2 regions of the Streptomyces sp. NPDC056347 genome follow, and region 2 is predicted to be linked to the other one. Evidence: predicted binding sites of a transcription regulator. Region 2 holds the regulator's gene; the other holds the start of a gene.
The links. The regulator HrcA, encoded in region 2, represses chaperone genes, less so after heat shock. The targets are predictions, from matches to a motif close to TTNGCACTCNGNNNNNCNGAGTGCNAA.
Positions count from the first base shown of each region.

Region 1: the regulator HrcA is predicted to act here: its motif matches at 6,972-6,998, upstream of groES (co-chaperone GroES).

Region 1 covers NZ_JBHJQP010000060.1:6,455-16,551, reverse strand. Annotated here, with positions in the region: gene tsaD (tRNA (adenosine(37)-N6)-threonylcarbamoyltransferase complex transferase subunit TsaD) at 1-479, shown strand, start outside; gene ACFCV8_RS16220 (hypothetical protein) at 476-751, shown strand; gene ACFCV8_RS16215 (YciI family protein) at 885-1,253, shown strand; gene ACFCV8_RS16210 (RNA polymerase sigma factor) at 1,375-2,634, shown strand; gene ACFCV8_RS16205 (VOC family protein) at 2,696-3,160, shown strand; gene ACFCV8_RS16200 (hypothetical protein) at 3,223-3,888, shown strand; gene ACFCV8_RS16195 (hypothetical protein) at 3,939-4,304, shown strand; gene ACFCV8_RS16190 (methyltransferase domain-containing protein) at 4,336-5,610, opposite strand; gene ACFCV8_RS16185 (polysaccharide deacetylase family protein) at 5,694-6,731, shown strand; gene groES (co-chaperone GroES) at 7,149-7,457, shown strand; gene groL (chaperonin GroEL) at 7,553-9,178, shown strand; gene ACFCV8_RS16170 (hydroxyacid dehydrogenase) at 9,305-10,097, opposite strand, start outside.
Region 2 covers NZ_JBHJQP010000267.1:32-6,773, forward strand. Annotated here, with positions in the region: gene dnaJ (molecular chaperone DnaJ) at 7-1,143, opposite strand; gene hrcA (heat-inducible transcriptional repressor HrcA) at 1,144-2,160, opposite strand; gene ACFCV8_RS34700 (MBL fold metallo-hydrolase) at 2,358-3,092, shown strand; gene ACFCV8_RS34705 (DUF3097 domain-containing protein) at 3,124-3,948, shown strand; gene hemW (radical SAM family heme chaperone HemW) at 3,964-5,196, opposite strand; gene ACFCV8_RS34715 (SpoIIE family protein phosphatase) at 5,267-6,742, opposite strand, start outside.

The DNA of each region.
Region 1 (10,097 bases), on a different contig from region 2:
ATGCCGCGTACGACTTCTCCTTCTCCGGGCTGAAGACCTCGGTGGCCCGCTGGATCGAGGCCAAGCGCGCCGCGGGCGAGGAGGTGCCGGTGCGGGACGTGGCGGCGTCCTTCCAGGAGGCCGTGGTGGACGTGCTCACCCGCAAGGCCGTACGCGCCTGCAAGGACGAGGGCGTCGACCACCTGATGATCGGCGGCGGGGTCGCGGCCAACTCCCGGCTGCGGGCGCTGGCCGAGGAGCGGTGCGAGCGGGCCGGGATCCGGCTGCGGGTGCCCCGCCCCGGGCTGTGCACGGACAACGGCGCGATGGTCGCCGCCCTGGGCGCGGAGATGGTGGCCCGCAACCGTCCGGCCTCGGACCTGGAGCTGTCCGCCGACTCCTCGCTGCCGGTGACCGACACCCACGTACCGGGCGCCCACGCGCACACCCACGACCACGACCACGTCCACGAGATCAGCAAGGACAACCTCTACTCATGACCGTCGCCCTCATGTGGGAGGCCCGCGCCACGGCGGGCCGGGGCGCCGAGCTCCTGGAGTGGGCGCGGGCCCGCGCCGCCGAGCTGGCCCGCGAGCCGCTCCGCCGCGAGCTGCTGCGCGCCTCGCAGGACCGGGTCCTGGTGATCACCTGGTGGGAGGGCGGCCACGACGACGCGCTCCCCGAGCTGCCCGAACCGGACGCCGCGCTGATCACCCGCCCGGTGCACCGCTGGCGCTTCGAGTCCGTGGAGGTCACCGGAGCGGGCGGCTGAGGCACCGCCTCCGGTGGCCGGCCGGGAAATTCCCCGGAAGAATTTTCGCGGGAACTGTCGATCCGGCCGGAGCCCGTTCGACGCAAGGGTGAGAGGCGGGGAGAGGCCCCGCCGCGCAGACCCGGGAGCCACCATGCCGCGCTTCATGACACTGATCCGCATCGACGAGCGGGAACTGCCCCCGCAGACCCCCGACGCCGAGTTCCAGCAGCGCATGGGCGCCCTGTTCGAGGAGATCACCAAGGCCGGGGTCATGCTGGAGACGGCCGGCCTCACGCCCAGCTCGCAGGGGACCAGGATCACCTGGTCCGGCGGGAAGCTCAGCCGGACCGACGGGCCCTTCACCGAGACCAAGGAGGTCGTCGGCGGCTACGCCATCCTCCAGGCCAAGGACATGGCGGAGGCCCTGGAGTGGACCAGGCGCTTCCTGAGCATCCACCCCGCGGAGTGGACCGTGACCTCCGAGGTCCGGCAGATCGACGAGGCCACCACGGGCGACTGACCGCCCGGCCCGATCCGCCCCGGCCCGGTCCGCCCGGACCCGGACGTGCCCGGACCCGATCCGCCCGGACCCGCCCGGTCCGGCTTGCACCGCCCCGGCCCCGCTGCTGGGATGGGGGACCGTGACAGCGACAACCGCGGCGGTCGAGGCGGTCTTCAGGATCGAGTTCCCGCGGATCGTCGCGGGCGTCACCCGTATCGTGCGCGACATCGGCATCGCCGAGGAGCTCGCCCAGGACGCCCTGGTCGCCGCACTGGAGCAGTGGCCCGAGTCGGGCGTCCCGGAGAATCCGGGCGCCTGGCTCATGGCCACCGCCCGGCACCGCGCGATCGACCTCGTACGCCGCAAGGAGGTCTACGCCCGCAAGCTCGCCGAGGTCGGCCGGTCGCCGGCGGACGTGGCGCCGCCCGAGCCCGCCGAGCCGGACGCCATCGACGACGACCTGCTCCGGCTGATCTTCACCGCCTGCCATCCGGTGCTCTCCGCCGAGGCCCGGATCGCCCTCACCCTGCGGCTCCTCGGCGGCCTCACCACCGAGGAGATCGCCCGCGCCTTCCTGGCCCCCGAGCCGACCGTCGCCCAGCGCATCGTCCGGGCCAAGCGGACCCTGGGCCGCGAGGGAGTCGCCTTCGAGGTGCCCTACGGGCCCGACCGCGCCGCCCGCCTCGGCTCCGTGCTCGAAGTGATCTACCTGATCTTCAACGAGGGCTACGCGGCGACCGCGGGCGACGACTGGCTGCGCCCGGCGCTCTGCGAGGACGCGCTGCGGCTGGCCCGGGTGCTCGCCGGGCTGATGGAGCACGAGCCCGAGGTGCACGGTCTGGCCGCGCTGCTGGAGCTCCAGGCCTCCCGCACCGCCGCCCGGACCGGCCCGGACGGCGCGGCGGTCCTGCTCGCCGACCAGAACCGGGCCCGCTGGGACCGGCTGCTGATCCGGCGCGGGGTCGCCGCCCTGGAGCGGGCCGTCGCCGGGACCGGCGAGGGCGCCGGACTCGGCCCGTACACCGTGCAGGCCGCGATCGCCGCCTGCCACGCGCGGGCGACGGCGTACGAGGAAACCGACTGGGACACCATCGTCGCCCTCTACGGCCGGCTCGCCGCGATCGCACCCTCCCCGGTCGTCGAGCTGAACCGGGCCGTGGCGCTCTCCATGGCGAAGGGCCCCGGGCCGGCCCTCGCCCTGGTCGACGCCCTGGCCGCCGATCCGGCGCTGGCCGGCTACCACCTGCTGCCCAGCGTGCGCGGCGACCTGCTGGCCCGGACGGGGCGCACGCGGGAGGCGCGCGCCGAGTTCGTACGGGCGGCCGCGCTGACCCGCAACGCGAGGGAGCGGGCCATGCTCCTGGACCGCGCGGAACATCCGGTCCGCGACGACCGATGAGTTCCGCTCCCGGCGGCGGTCCACCCTTCAACGGATCGGCACCATGCGACAGGAGCAGACCATGCAGAAGATCACGACCTTCCTGTGGTTCGACACCCAGGCCGAGGAAGCCGCGCACTACTACGTCTCCGTCTTCGGCGGCGACTCGGAGGTGCTGGACGCCACCCAGTACACCGAGGCCGCGCCGGACCGGGTGGGCACGGTCATGTCCGTACGGTTCCGGCTGGCCGGCCAGGAGTACGTCGCGCTCAACGGCGGCCCGCAGTTCCCCTTCACCGAGGCGGTCTCCCTGTACGTGGACTGTGACTCGCAGGAGGAGACCGACGCCCTGTGGGCCGAGCTCACCAAGGACGGCGAGGAAGGGCAGTGCGGCTGGCTCAAGGACAAGTACGGTCTGTCCTGGCAGCTGGTGCCGCGTGGCTTCACCGAGGTGATGTCCGACCCCGACCCGGCCAAGGTGCTGCGCGCCGTGAAGGCCATGATGGGCATGCGGAAGCTGGACCTCGAAGCGCTGCGCAACGCCTGAGCCCGCCCGCCCCGCGCGACGCCCGGACCCGTTCGCGCGGGGCGGTCGGTAGGGTCGTGCTCATGTCCCCTCGCGCACAACTGCCGCCCCCGCCGCCGCCCGTGGAGATACGCGCCTGGCCCGACCGGGAGGCGCTGCTCACCGACCGGGCGGCGGTGCTCGGGGGGCTGGTGCGCGCCCATGTCGGGCCGGGGCGGCTGGCGGTGCTCTGGGCATGGGGCGTGCTCGGCGCGTTCGGCTGGCTGCTGGTGGGCTCGGCGCTGGTCACCTTCGAGGAGTCGTACGACGTGCTCAGCGCCGGGGCCGGCATCGTGATGCTGGCCCTGGGCGTCTGCTGCCTGGTGCCCGCCGTCGTCCTCGTCGTCATCGGGTTGCGCCGGGACCGCCGGGTCCGCCGACTGCTCGACGCCTGGGGCGGCCTGGACCGCGATCCGGCGCGGGACGCGGCGCTGCGGATGCCGGGTGCGTCCGCCGCCTGGCTGGTGCTGTCGTTCGTGCTCTGCGCGGTCGGCCTCGGTACCTGCTTCGCCGTCCCGGCGAACGCCGCGCCGGACGGGTACGGCTGGAGCCTGGTCGTCCTCGCCATGGGGCTCGGGCTGATCGCCTGGCTGGTCGGACTGATCGGCCTGGTCAAGGCGTTCGCCCACCGGCGCTGGGTGCTGCGGGTCCTGGCCGGTGCGTCCGCCCCGGCGCCGCTGTTCTCCGTCGGGGGCGGTTCCCACCGCTGAGCCGGGCCCTATCCTGACCGGGCACAGGTGTCACTTAGGGGGAGGGCGTCATGGAGTGGTACTGGTGGGTGCTCATCGTTTTCTGGATGGGCGGTTTCGGATGGGCCGTCGACAACGTCCGTACGGCGCTGCGCAATCGGCACGAACGCAAGCTCGAACTGCTGGAGACGGGCCGGAAGGAGCGGCTGGCCGTCGAGGCGGCGAACAGGCCGCCGGAGCCGGTCTGCGGCTGCACGCACCACCTCGCCAAGCACGACAAGCAGGGCCGCTGCCATGAGCGTGTCGAGGTGCCGACGGCCTGGGACGAGAACAAGAAGCCGGTCCGTTTCGAGTCCGGCCAGTGCAACTGCCAGCAGTACGTCGGCCCCCGGCCGCTCTCGCAGGTGTACGCGGAGGATCTGACCGACCTCGCCTGACCAGCCGTCGCGGCCGGTCAGTTCGGGCCGGTCAGTTCGGGCCGGTCATCGGGTGGCCGATCAGCATCGTCGGCGCACCGGCCACCCGGGTCAGGAAGACCGTCGCGGAGTTGGGCCCCCGGAGCTTCATCCGGCGCCGCAGCTCCTCCGGTTCGACCGCCGAACCGCGCTTCTTGACGGTCAGCACGCCCACTTCCCGCTCCCGCAGCAGCGCCTTCAGCTTCTTCATGCTGAACGGCAGCCGGTCGGTGATCTCGTACCCGGCGGTGTACGGGGAGGTGTACGGCCGGTCGCTGGTGATGTACGCGATGGTCTCGTCGATCAGCCGCCCCTCGCACCGCGCGACCAGGTCGGCGACCAGATGCGCGCGGATGACGGCGCCGTCCGGCTCGTACAGGTAGCGGCCCACCGGGCCGACGGGCGGGGCGGGCAGCGGCGCTTTGGACCACAGCGTGGCGTCCGCCGGGAGCAGCGTGGCGCGGTACGCGCCGGCCGTGAAGCCCTCGCCGAACCAGAGCACCGCCTCCTTCACGTCGCCGCCGTCCGAGATCCACTCGGCCTCGGCCTGCTCGGGGATCGCCTCGTGCGGGATGCCCGGGGCGATCTTCAGGGCGGCGCGGGGGGCCGCTAGGGCGGCGCCGGTCGCCCAGGACAGCGGAGGGGAGTACGCCTCGGGGTCGAAGATCCGGCCCCGCCCGCCGCGCCGGGCCGGGTCCACGAAGACCGCGTCGCAGGACGAGGTGTCGACGGCGGCGACATCGGCGCACCGCACCTCGATCAGGTCGTCCAGCCCCAGCACGGCGGCGTTGGCGCGGGCCACCTCGGCGGTCAGCGGGTCGCGGTCCACGGCGAGCACCCGGATGCCCGCGCGGGCCAGCGCGATGGCGTCGCCGCCGATCCCGCAGCAGAGGTCGGCGACGTGGCGCACCTCGCCCGCCGCTGCGAACCGCCGGGCGCGGTGGGTGGCCACGGAGGTGCGGGTCGCCTGCTCGACGCCGTTGGGCGTGAAGAACATCCGGTACGCGTCCTCGGCGCCGAACTTCGCCACCGCCCGCTGCCGGAGCCGGGCCTGCCCGAGCGCCGCCGAGACCAGGGCGGCCGGGTGGGTGCGGCGCAGCCGGGTGGCGGTGGCGAGTTCCCGGGCGGGGTCGTGGTCCCGCAGCTCGTCCAGGAGCGCGGTGCCCTCGGGGGTGCGCAGGGCCAGGAAGTCGGCGATGGGGTCTCCCCCGCTCGGGGAAGGGGCGGGGGAGCCGGACCGGCCGTCGGCGGGCGGGTCGTTCGGGGCGAGAGCGTTCACCTGCCCCATTGTGAGCCAGCCGGGTAGACCGGCGGGCCCCGGCGGCGGTGTCGGGCCGGGAGGCCGGTCGCCTGCTGGCAGGATGCGGCGCCATGCAACTAGTACGACAAAACGAAAAATCAACCGCAAAACCACCCAGACCCGCCACGTCCGGGGAGCGCCGGCGGCGCGGCCGCTCCCCGCGGCGGCCCGCCGTCGCCGTGCTGGCCGCACTTCTGCTCGCGGCGGTCGGCTCGGGCTGTGCCTCCGAGCCCGGAGGCCGTCCGCCCGGCGAGGCAGGGCAGCGGGAGCGGGCCCTCGCCGGGAACCCGGGCCCGCCGCCGGGCGCCGCCGGGCTCCCGGTCGCCCCCGGGCTCCGCCGAGGCCTGGCCCGCCTGCCCGGCGAGCGTTACGAGAACGCGCGGCTCACCCCGGCCGTACGGGCGAGGATCGCCAGGAAGTGGGGGCTCGACAGGCCGCCGCTGATCGCCCCGCTGCCGCCCGTCGCGAAGCCGCGCGTCACTACCCGCGCGGGCTTCGAGGTGGAGGGCGACGACGGCGCGCTGCCGCCGGTCTTCACCACCGTCCCGACCAAGGACCGGGTCGTCTTCCTGACCATCGACGACGGGGCCGAGAAGGACCCCGAACTGCTCCAGATGATGGACGAGCTGGACATCCCGTACAGCGCGTTCCTCAGCGACGACGAGGTGAAGGACAACTACGGCTACTTCGGCGAGGCCCAGCGGCTGGGTACCGTCCTCGCCAACCACACCCTCCACCACCCCTACCTGCCCGGCCTCTCGTACGACGAGCAGCGGCACGAGATCTGCGGCCAGCAGGACGCCGTGGAGGCGCGGTTCGGGAAGCGGCCCCGCCTCTTCCGCCCGCCGTACGGCAGCTACGACGCCGACACGCTCCGGGCCGCACGGTCCTGTGGGATCGAGGCCGTGCCGCTGTGGAGCGCCGAGGCGTTCCCGGACCGCATGGAGTGGCGCGAGGGTGACCGGGACCTGCATCCGGGCGACATCGTCCTCACCCACTTCCGGGGCCGGGCCGCGTGGGGCGGCAGCATGACCGACCTGGTGCGGGCGGTCATGCGGACCGTCACCGAGCGGGGCTACGCCGTGGCCCGGCTGGAGGACTACGTGTGACGTCGGCGGTCCGGGTCCGGGCACCGGCGACCGTCCCCGCCGGCCGGGCGTAGTGCACCGGGCCGCCCACGTGCGAGGGAGGGGAGTGGGACATGCCCCCGAGGTCGTACGGAACGCTCCGGTCCGTACGTACGTTGCCCTCATGGCGTCCGGACCGTTGTCCGGACCGTTGTTCCGATGTTCCGGACGGCGGGAAGGCCGGGAGGACGCGGTGGAGTGATCGCGCCACGATCGCTCGAATTGGCACTCCGCTTGACCGAGTGCTAATCGCGGTCATAGTCTCGGTGCTGGCACTCACCACTGGAGAGTGCCAACACCACTGCGCGACTGGCAGGTCCGGCACCCGCGACGACGGATCGACCTGGTCGCCACCCAAGACTGTTACCCCGTGAGATCTCCGAAGGGGGAGACCGGATCGTGTCGACCGCCAGCTCCAAGGTTGCGATCAAGCCGCTCGAGGACCGCATTGTGGTCCAGCCGCTCGACGCCGAGCAGACCACGGCCTCCGGCCTGGTCATTCCGGACACCGCCAAGGAGAAGCCCCAGGAGGGCGTCGTCCTGGCCGTGGGTCCGGGCCGCTTCGAGAACGGCGAGCGTCTTCCGCTCGACGTCAAGACCGGCGACGTCGTGCTCTACAGCAAGTACGGCGGCACCGAGGTGAAGTACAACGGCGAGGAGTACCTCGTCCTCTCGGCTCGCGACGTGCTCGCGATCATCGAGAAGTAGTTCACCCACGTTTTCTGTGCTGCGCCCCTGGCCCCCTGCGATAACCAGCCGGGCGGTCAGGGGCGCGGTTCGTTCGAGAGGAAAGCTCAGCTCCCATGGCGAAGATCCTGAAGTTCGACGAGGACGCCCGTCGCGCCCTTGAGCGCGGCGTCAACAAGCTTGCCGACACGGTCAAGGTGACGATCGGCCCCAAGGGCCGCAACGTCGTCATCGACAAGAAGTTCGGCGCCCCCACCATCACCAACGACGGTGTCACCATCGCGCGCGAGGTCGAGCTCGACGACCCGTACGAGAACCTCGGTGCCCAGCTGGTGAAGGAGGTCGCCACCAAGACCAACGACGTCGCGGGTGACGGCACCACCACCGCCACCGTGCTCGCCCAGGCGCTCGTCCGCGAGGGTCTGCGCAACGTCGCCGCCGGCGCCTCCCCGGCCGCCCTGAAGAAGGGCATCGACGCCGCGGTCAAGGCCGTGTCCGAGGAGCTCCTCGCGACCGCCCGCCCGATCGAGGACAAGACCGACATCGCCGCCGTGGCCGCGCTCTCCGCGCAGGACCCGCAGGTCGGCGAGCTCATCGCGGACGCGATGGACAAGGTCGGCAAGGACGGCGTCATCACCGTCGAGGAGTCCAACACCTTCGGTCTGGACCTCGACTTCACCGAGGGCATGGCCTTCGACAAGGGCTACCTGTCCCCGTACATGGTGACCGACCAGGAGCGCATGGAGGCCGTCCTCGACGACCCGTACATCCTGGTCCACCAGGGCAAGATCGGCTCCATCCAGGAGCTGCTGCCGCTGCTGGAGAAGGTCATCCAGGCCGGTGGCTCCAAGCCGCTGCTGATCATCGCCGAGGACGTCGAGGGCGAGGCGCTGTCGACCCTCGTCGTCAACAAGATCCGTGGCACCTTCAACGCCGTCGCGGTGAAGGCCCCGGGCTTCGGTGACCGCCGCAAGGCCATGCTCGGCGACATCGCCACCCTCACCGGTGCGACCGTCATCGCCGAGGAGGTCGGCCTCAAGCTCGACCAGGCCGGTCTGGACGTGCTGGGCACCGCCCGCCGCGTCACCGTCTCCAAGGACGACACCACGATCGTGGACGGCGGCGGCGAGCCCGGCGACGTCAAGGGCCGGGTCAACCAGATCAAGGCCGAGATCGAGGCCACGGACTCCGACTGGGACCGCGAGAAGCTCCAGGAGCGCCTCGCCAAGCTGGCCGGCGGTGTCTGCGTGATCCGCGTCGGTGCCGCCACCGAGGTGGAGCTCAAGGAGAAGAAGCACCGTCTGGAGGACGCCATCTCCGCGACCCGCGCCGCGGTCGAGGAGGGCATCGTCTCCGGTGGTGGCTCCGCCATCGTCCACGCCGTCAAGGTCCTCGAGGGCAACCTCGGCAAGACCGGCGACGAGGCCACCGGTGTCGCGGTCGTGCGCCGCGCCGCCGTCGAGCCGCTGCGCTGGATCGCCGAGAACGCCGGCCTCGAGGGCTACGTCATCACCTCGAAGGTCGCCGACCTCGACAAGGGCCAGGGCTTCAACGCCGCCACCGGTGAGTACGGCGACCTGGTGAAGGCCGGCGTCATCGACCCGGTCAAGGTCACCCGCTCCGCGCTGGAGAACGCCGCGTCCATCGCGTCGCTGCTGCTCACGACCGAGACCCTGGTCGTCGAGAAGCCGGCCGAGGAAGAGGCCGAGGCCGCCCACGGCGGTCACGGCCACGCCCACTGACGCACCGCCGTCAGGCAGGCGCACAGCCGCAGAAGGCCCCCTGGCCCACCGCTTCGACGGTGGGACAGGGGGCCTTTTCGGCGTTTCCGGCGCTTCTAGCTTTTCCGGCGTTCTCGGGCCGGTGCTTCAGGCCGAGTGGCTGAGGCTGCCGGAGTGCACCGGGTCCGCGAAGGGCAGACCGGCCGCGAAACGCTCCAGCTCGTCCAGCGCCTGATCGGCCATCCGGTGCAGCTCGTCGCCGAGCGATCCCGCGACATGCGGGGTGAGCAGCACGTTCGGCAGCTCGTACAACGGCGAGTGCGAGGGCGGCAGCTCGGGGTCCGTCACATCCAGCACCGCCCGCAGCCGCCCGGTCGTCAGCTCCGCCAGCAGGGCCTGCTCGTCGACCAGCGAACCCCGGGCCGTGTTGATCAGCGTCGCCCCGGTCGCCATGGCGGCCAGCTGCGCCGCACCGATCAGGTGACGGGTCTCCGGGAGCTGCGGCGCGTGCACCGAGACCACGGAGCTGCGTGCGCACAGCTCGTCGATCGATACGGACCGCACACCGAGCCGTGCCGCCTCCGCACCGTCCACGTACGGGTCGTACAGCAGCACGTCCAGGTCGAAGGGGCGCAGCAGCTCGATCACCCGGCGGCCGATCCGGGAGGCGCCGACGATGCCGACGGTACGGCGGTAGTTCCCGGCCCCGTCGAGCTCCGCGAGCCAGTCGTGCCCGGTGCGCAGCTCGCGGTAGCGGCGCGCGCTGTGCAGGACGCGTTTGCCGGCGAAGAGGATCGCGGCGAGGGTGAACTCGGCGACCGGCAGGGCGTTGGCCCCGGCCGCCGAGGTGACGGCGATGCCGCGTTCCCAGCAGGCGTCCGTGATGTGGTGCTTCACCGAGCCCGCGGCGTGCACGACGGCGCGCAGCCGGGGCGCGGCG
Region 2 (6,742 bases):
CGCGGGTCAGCGTCCGTTGAAGGCGTCCTTCAGCCGGGAGAACAGCCCCTGCTGGCCGGGCTGGAACTGGCCGGTGGGCCGCTCCTCGCCCCGCATCTTCGCCAGGTCCCGCAGCAGCCGCTCCTGCTCCGGGTCCAGCTTCGTCGGGGTCATCACCTCGACGTGCACGATCAGGTCACCGCGCCCGCCGCCCCGCAGGTGCGTGACGCCGCGGCCGTGCAGCGGGACGGACTGGCCGGACTGGGTGCCGGGCCGGATGTCGACCTCCTCCAGCCCGTCGAGCGTCTCCAGCGGCACCTTGGTGCCGAGCGCGCCCGCGGTCATCGGGATGGTGACCGTGCAGTGCAGGTCGTCGCCGCGGCGCTGGAACACCGCGTGCGACAGCTCGTGGATCTCCACGTACAGATCGCCGGCCGGGCCGCCGCCGGGTCCGACCTCGCCCTCGCCCGCGAGCTGGATGCGGGTGCCGTTGTCGACACCGGCGGGGATCTTCACCGTGAGCGTGCGCCGCGAGCGGATGCGGCCGTCACCGGCGCACTCCGGGCAGGGCGTCGGCACGACCGTGCCGAAGCCCTGGCACTGCGGGCAGGGCCGCGAGGTCATGACCTGGCCGAGGAAGGACCGGGTGACCTGCGAGACCTCGCCGCGGCCGCGGCACATGTCACACGTCTGGGCGGAGGTGCCGGGGGCGGCGCCCTCGCCGCTGCACGTGGTGCAGACGACGGCCGTGTCGACCTGGATGTCCTTGGTGGTGCCGAACGCCGCCTCGGCGAGGTCGATCTCCAGCCGGATCATGGCGTCCTGGCCGCGCCGGGTGCGCGAACGGGGTCCGCGCTGCTGCGACGTGCCGAAGAACGCGTCCATGATGTCGGAGAAGTTGCCGAAGCCGCCCTGTCCGAAGCCGCCCGCGCCACCGCCGCCGGAGGCGGACAGCGGGTCGCCGCCGAGGTCGTAGACCTGCTTCTTCTGCGGGTCCGACAGCACCTCGTAGGCGGCGTTGATCTCCTTGAACCGCTCCTGGGTCTTCGGATCGGGGTTGACATCCGGGTGCAGCTCGCGGGCGAGCCGCCGGAATGCCTTCTTGATCTCGTCCTGGGACGCGTCGCGGCGTACGCCGAGTACGGCGTAGTAGTCCGTGGCCACTTACGACTCCGCCAGGATCTGTCCGACGTAACGTGCCACTGCGCGTACCGCTCCCATCGTTCCGGGGTAGTCCATGCGGGTCGGTCCGACCACGCCGAGTTTGGCGACTGCCTCGTCGCCCGAACCGTAGCCGACCGCGACGACGGACGTGGAGTTGAGCCCCTCGTGGGCGTTCTCGTGCCCGATGCGTACGGTCATGCCCGAGTCCTTGGCCTCGCCCAGCAGCTTCAGCAGCACGACCTGCTCCTCCAGCGCTTCCAGCACCGGCCGGATCATCACGGGGAAGTCGTGCCCGAAGCGCGTGAGGTTGGAGGTGCCGCCGATCATCAGCCGCTCCTCCGTCTCCTCGACGAGGGTTTCGAGCAGGATGGAGAGCACGGTGGACACGGTGCCCCGGTCCTCGCTCTCGAAGGATTCCGGCAGATCCTGCACCAGCTGCGGGACATCCGTGAAACGGCGTCCCACGACCCGGCTGTTGAGCCGGGCCCGCAGGTCGGCGAGAGAGGTCTCGCCGAACGGGGCGGGGCAGTCGATCATGCGCTGTTCGACCCGGCCGGTGTCCGTGATGAGCACGAGCATCAGCCGGGCGGGCGCCAGCGACAGCAGCTCCACGTGCCGCACCGTCGAACGGGTCAGCGAGGGGTACTGCACGATGGCGACCTGCCGGGTCAGCTGCGCGAGCAGCCGTACGGTGCGGCCCACGACGTCGTCGAGGTCGACCGCGCCGTCGAGGAAGTTGTGGATCGCGCGGCGCTCCGGCGACGAGAGGGGCTTGACCCCCGCGAGCCGGTCGACGAAGAGCCGGTAGCCCTTGTCCGTCGGGATGCGTCCGGCGCTGGTGTGGGGCTGGGCGATGAAGCCCTCGTCCTCCAGCACGGCCATGTCGTTGCGGACCGTCGCCGGGGAGACCCCCAGCTTGTGCCGCTCGGTGAGCGCCTTGGAGCCGACGGGCTCCTCCGTACCGACATAGTCCTGGACGATGGCGCGGAGCACTTCGAGTCTGCGTTCACTGAGCATCGCGCACACCTCCAGCTGTGTTCCTCGGTGGTTCCCGGGCCGTTCCCGGGCTTCTGCCCAGGAATCCGCCTGGCACTCTGTCATCCCGAGTGCCAGCAATCCCCCGCCAGTGTACGGCGGCCGAGTGGGGGCCTAGCAAGGGCGACCGGCCAGTCCGTCACGAGACCCCGCAGGTCTTTTGCCGGTAGCGTCGCGGTATGGACGCCTCTTGGGAAGAGTTCGGGTGGGAGCGAATCGGTCACGGAGTGGGCCGCCGCCGCCTTCCCGGGTGGGACGCGACGGTCGCGCTGGTCACCGGGGCGGACGGCGCGCTGCTCTTCGACACCGGCTCGACCCTCCGCGAGGGCGCCGAGGTACGGGCCCAGGCCGAGGCGCTGCTGGGCCGCAGGGTGACGCATATCGCACTCAGCCACCCGCACTTCGACCATGTGCTGGGCACCGCCGCGTTCTCCGGCGCCGAGGTGTACGGGGCGGCCGGGCTGGCGGAGTTCCTGCGGAAGGACGGGGCGGCCGGGCTGCACTCCGCGGCGCTGCGCCACGGCCTCTCCGAGCACGACGCGGCGGAGGCGGTCGACGCGCTGGTGGCGCCGAAGCACCAGGTGTGCGGCGAGTGGACGCTCGATCTGGGCGGCGGGCGCGAGGTGGTGCTGGCGGACGTCGGGCCCGCGCACAGCGGCCACGACCTGGTGGCGGTCGTCCCCGGCTCCCCGGGCTCCCCCGCGGTCGTGCTCTGCGGCGACCTGGTGGAGGAGTCGGGCGAGCCGCAGGCCGGCGAGGACGCGCACCCGGCCCGCTGGCCGGTGGCGCTGGACCGGCTGCTGGCCCTGGGCGGCGAGGACGCGGTGTACGTGCCGGGCCACGGGGCGGTGGTGGACGCGGCGTTCGTACGGGAGCAGCGGCGGCGACTGGCCGAACTGTTCGGCGTGTCGTGACCCCGGTGCCCCGTCGTCCTATCGTCGTCGGATGCGCAGCTACCAGCCGGACCTGACCCCGCCGTGGAAGAGGTCCGCCCCCGTTCCCGAGGTCCCCGCCGAGCCCGATCTGGTGGTGGAGGAGGTCTCCACCGGCTTCTGCGGTGCGGTGATCCGGTGCGAGAAGACGGCCCAGGGCCCGACGGTGACCCTGGAGGACCGCTTCGGCAAGCACCGGGTGTTCCCTATGGAGCCGCGCGGCTTCCTGCTGGAGGGCAGGGTCGTCACCCTCGTGCGCCCCGCGGCCGCCGCCCCGGCGCGCCCGGCCCGTACGGCCTCGGGGTCGGTCGCCGTCCCCGGGGCGCGGGCCCGCGTCGCGCGGGCGGGCCGGATCTACGTGGAGGGGCGGCACGACGCGGAGCTGGTGGAGCGGGTCTGGGGCGACGACCTCAGGATCGAGGGCGTGGTCGTCGAGTACCTGGAGGGGGTCGACGACCTGCCGGAGATCGTGCGCGCCTTCTCCCCCGGCCCGGACGCCCGGCTGGGCGTGCTGGTCGACCATCTGGTGCCCGGTTCCAAGGAGTCCCGGATCGCCGAGCGGGTGTCGGACGCGGACGTGCTGGTGGTCGGGCACCCGTACATCGACGTGTGGGAGGCGGTGAAGCCGTCCTCGGTGGGCATCCCGGCGTGGCCCGCGGTGGCGCGCGGGCAGGACTGGAAGACCGGGGTGTGCCGGGCGCTGGGCTGGCCGGAGAACACCGGCGCGGCCTGGCAGCGCATCCTGTCCTCGGTGCGCTCCTACCGGGACCTGGAGCCGTCGCTGCTGGGCTCGGTGGAGCACCTGATCGACTTCGTCACGGCGCCCGGCGAGCAGTAGCCGGCGTGCGGGGCCTCAGTCGACCAGGTCCCGTACCACCGCGTCCGCCAGGAGCCGCCCGCGCAGGGTGAGCACCGCCCGCCCGTCCTCGTACGGGGCGGGCTCCAGGAGGCCGTCGGCCAGGGCGCGGCGGGCGGCGGCGAGGCCGTCCGGGGCCAGCAGCGAGAGCGGGCAGCCGTCGGCGAGCCGGAGCTCCAGGAGGATGCGCTCGACGCGCCGGTCCTCGGCGGAGAGGACCTCCCGGCCCGCGCCCGGCGAGCGCCCCTCGGCGAGGGCCTGGGCGTACGCGCCGGGGTGCTTCACGTTCCACCAGCGCACTCCGCCGACGTGGCTGTGCGCCCCGGGTCCGGCTCCCCACCAGTCGGCGCCGCGCCAGTACAGCTCGTTGTGCAGGCACCGGCCCTCGGGGGTGCGGGCCCAGTTCGACACCTCGTACCAGGAGTAGCCCGCCGCGGCCATCGCCTCCTCGGCGATCAGGTAGCGGTCGGCGTGGACGTCGTCGTCGGTCATCGGGACCTCGCCGCGCCGGATGCGGCGGGCCAGCTGGGTGCCCTCCTCGACGATCAGGGCGTACGCCGACACATGGTCGGGTCCGGCGCCGATCGCCGCGTCCAGCGAGGCCCGCCAGTCGTCGTCGGACTCGCCGGGGGTGCCGTAGATCAGGTCGAGGTTGATGTGCGCGAAGCCCGCCTGCCGGGCCTCGGCGACGCAGGCCTCGGGGCGGCCCGGGGTGTGCGTGCGGTCCAGGATCTTCAGGACGTGCTGCCGGGCGCTCTGCATGCCGAACGAGATCCGGTTGAAGCCGCCCTCGCGCAGTTCGGCGAGGTAGGCCGGGCCGACCGATTCGGGGTTGGCCTCGGTGGTGATCTCGGCGTCGTCCGCGAGCCCGAACTCCTCGCGGATCGCCGCCAGCATCCGGACCAGGTCGGCCGCGGGAAGCAGGGTCGGGGTGCCGCCGCCGACGAAGACCGTGCGGACCGGGCGCGGGTCGTCGCCGAGGACCTTCCGGGCCTGGCGGACCTCGCCGATCAGATGCGCGGCGTAGTTGTCCCGGGAGGCCAGGACGCCGCCGGAGCCGCGCAGCTCGGTCGCGGTGTAGGTGTTGAAGTCGCAGTAGCCGCAGCGGGTCGCGCAGTACGGCACGTGCAGGTAGAAGCCGAGCGGCCGGTCGGCGGCGCCTTCCAGGGCATGGCGGGGCAGCGCCCCGTCGTCGGGCACGGGTTCACCATCGGGCAGTACGGAAGGCATACCGCCCATTGTCGCTCGCCGCCGGGGCTTTCCCGGCCACGTGCCCGCGCCCCCTCCGGCCGCGCGGGCCTCAGCCGGCCTGGAGCACCAGCAGCGCCAGGTCGTCGTCGGGCGGCCGCTCGGCGAATTCGTGGACCGCCCGCTTGATCCGGTCCGCGATGCCGTCCGCCGAAAGGCCGGCGCACTCGGCCAGTGCCCCGGCCAGGCCGTCCCCGTCGTCGAACATCAGCGTCCCGGAGCGCCGCTCGGTCACCCCGTCGGTGACGCACAGCAGGCTGTCGCCCGGCGCCAGGTCGAAGCTCTGGCTCTCGTACGCCACGTCGTCGAAGATCCCGAGCAGCATCTGGGGATCGGCGGCCGGGCGCACCTCGCCGTCGGGCCGAAGCAGCAGCGGAAGCGGGTGACCGGCGCTGGCCAGGGTGCAGCGCACACCGCCGCCGGGCAGGGGTACAAGCTCGCCGTACAGCAGGGACAGGAAGCGGGACTGGCCGGTGTCCGCGGTCTGCTGGCCCCCGGCGGCGGCCACCATGAGCGCGGCGGCCTCGGCGGCCTCCATCGCGTCGTCGAGCAGGAGCCGGTTGAGCCGGTCCAGGACCTCTCCGACACCGAAGCCCTCCCTGGCCAGCAGCCGCAGCCAGGGCCGGGCGAGGCCGGTGACGACGGCGGCCTCGGGGCCGCTGCCCTGCACGTCGCCGAGGACGAAGCACCAGCGGTCGCCGGGGCAGGGGAAGATGTCGTAGAAATCACCGCCGACCACCCCGTCGTCGCTGGGCTCGTACACCAGCGAGCTGGAGACGCCGGGTATGTCGGCGACCTTGCCGGGCAGCAGGGCCCGCTGGAGGATGCGGCTGATGGTGGCCTGCCGGGTGTACTCGCGGGCGGCACCGACGGCGAGGCCGACCCGGCGTACGAAGTCCTCGATGAGCGCGGTGACCTCGTCGGGGACGCGGGCGAGCCCTTCCCGGCCCAGGAGCACGGCGCCCAGCGTCCGGCCGCCGGAGGTGATCCGGTAGGCGAGGGCGGACACGGCGGGCTCTTCGCCCTCCCCGTCCTTGACGGCTTCCGCCTCCTCGCCGCCGGGCCAGGGCATGGAGACGGGGCCGGTGCCGACCCGTTCGGGCAGCCGGATCGGGTCCTGCTCCAGCAGGGCGCGCAGCGGGCCGGTCTCGGTCTCGTCCCGGTGCCAGACGCTGGCGAGCCGGGGGACGGCCGAGGGGCCGCCGTTCTCCGGCTCCAGCCAGATCGCGCACCAGTCCGCGAGGCGGGGTACCAGTAATTGGCCGGAGAGCGCGGCGACGATGTCCTCGTCGAGCTGTCCGGCCAGCAGGTCCGAGGCCTCGGCCAGGAAGGAGAGCGCTCCCCGGCCCGCCCAGTCGGCGTCGTCGCGCAGCGCGCGCCGGGCGGAGGGGGCGAGCAGCTCGGCCTCGCGCAGCCCGTGCTGGAGGCCGGGGTCGGCGGCCGCTTCCGGGTAGGGGCTCCAGTCGTCCATCGTGAGGCGGGCCCAGACGGTCTTGAGGCCGGTGCGGTAGGTGATGCCCCAGCGTTC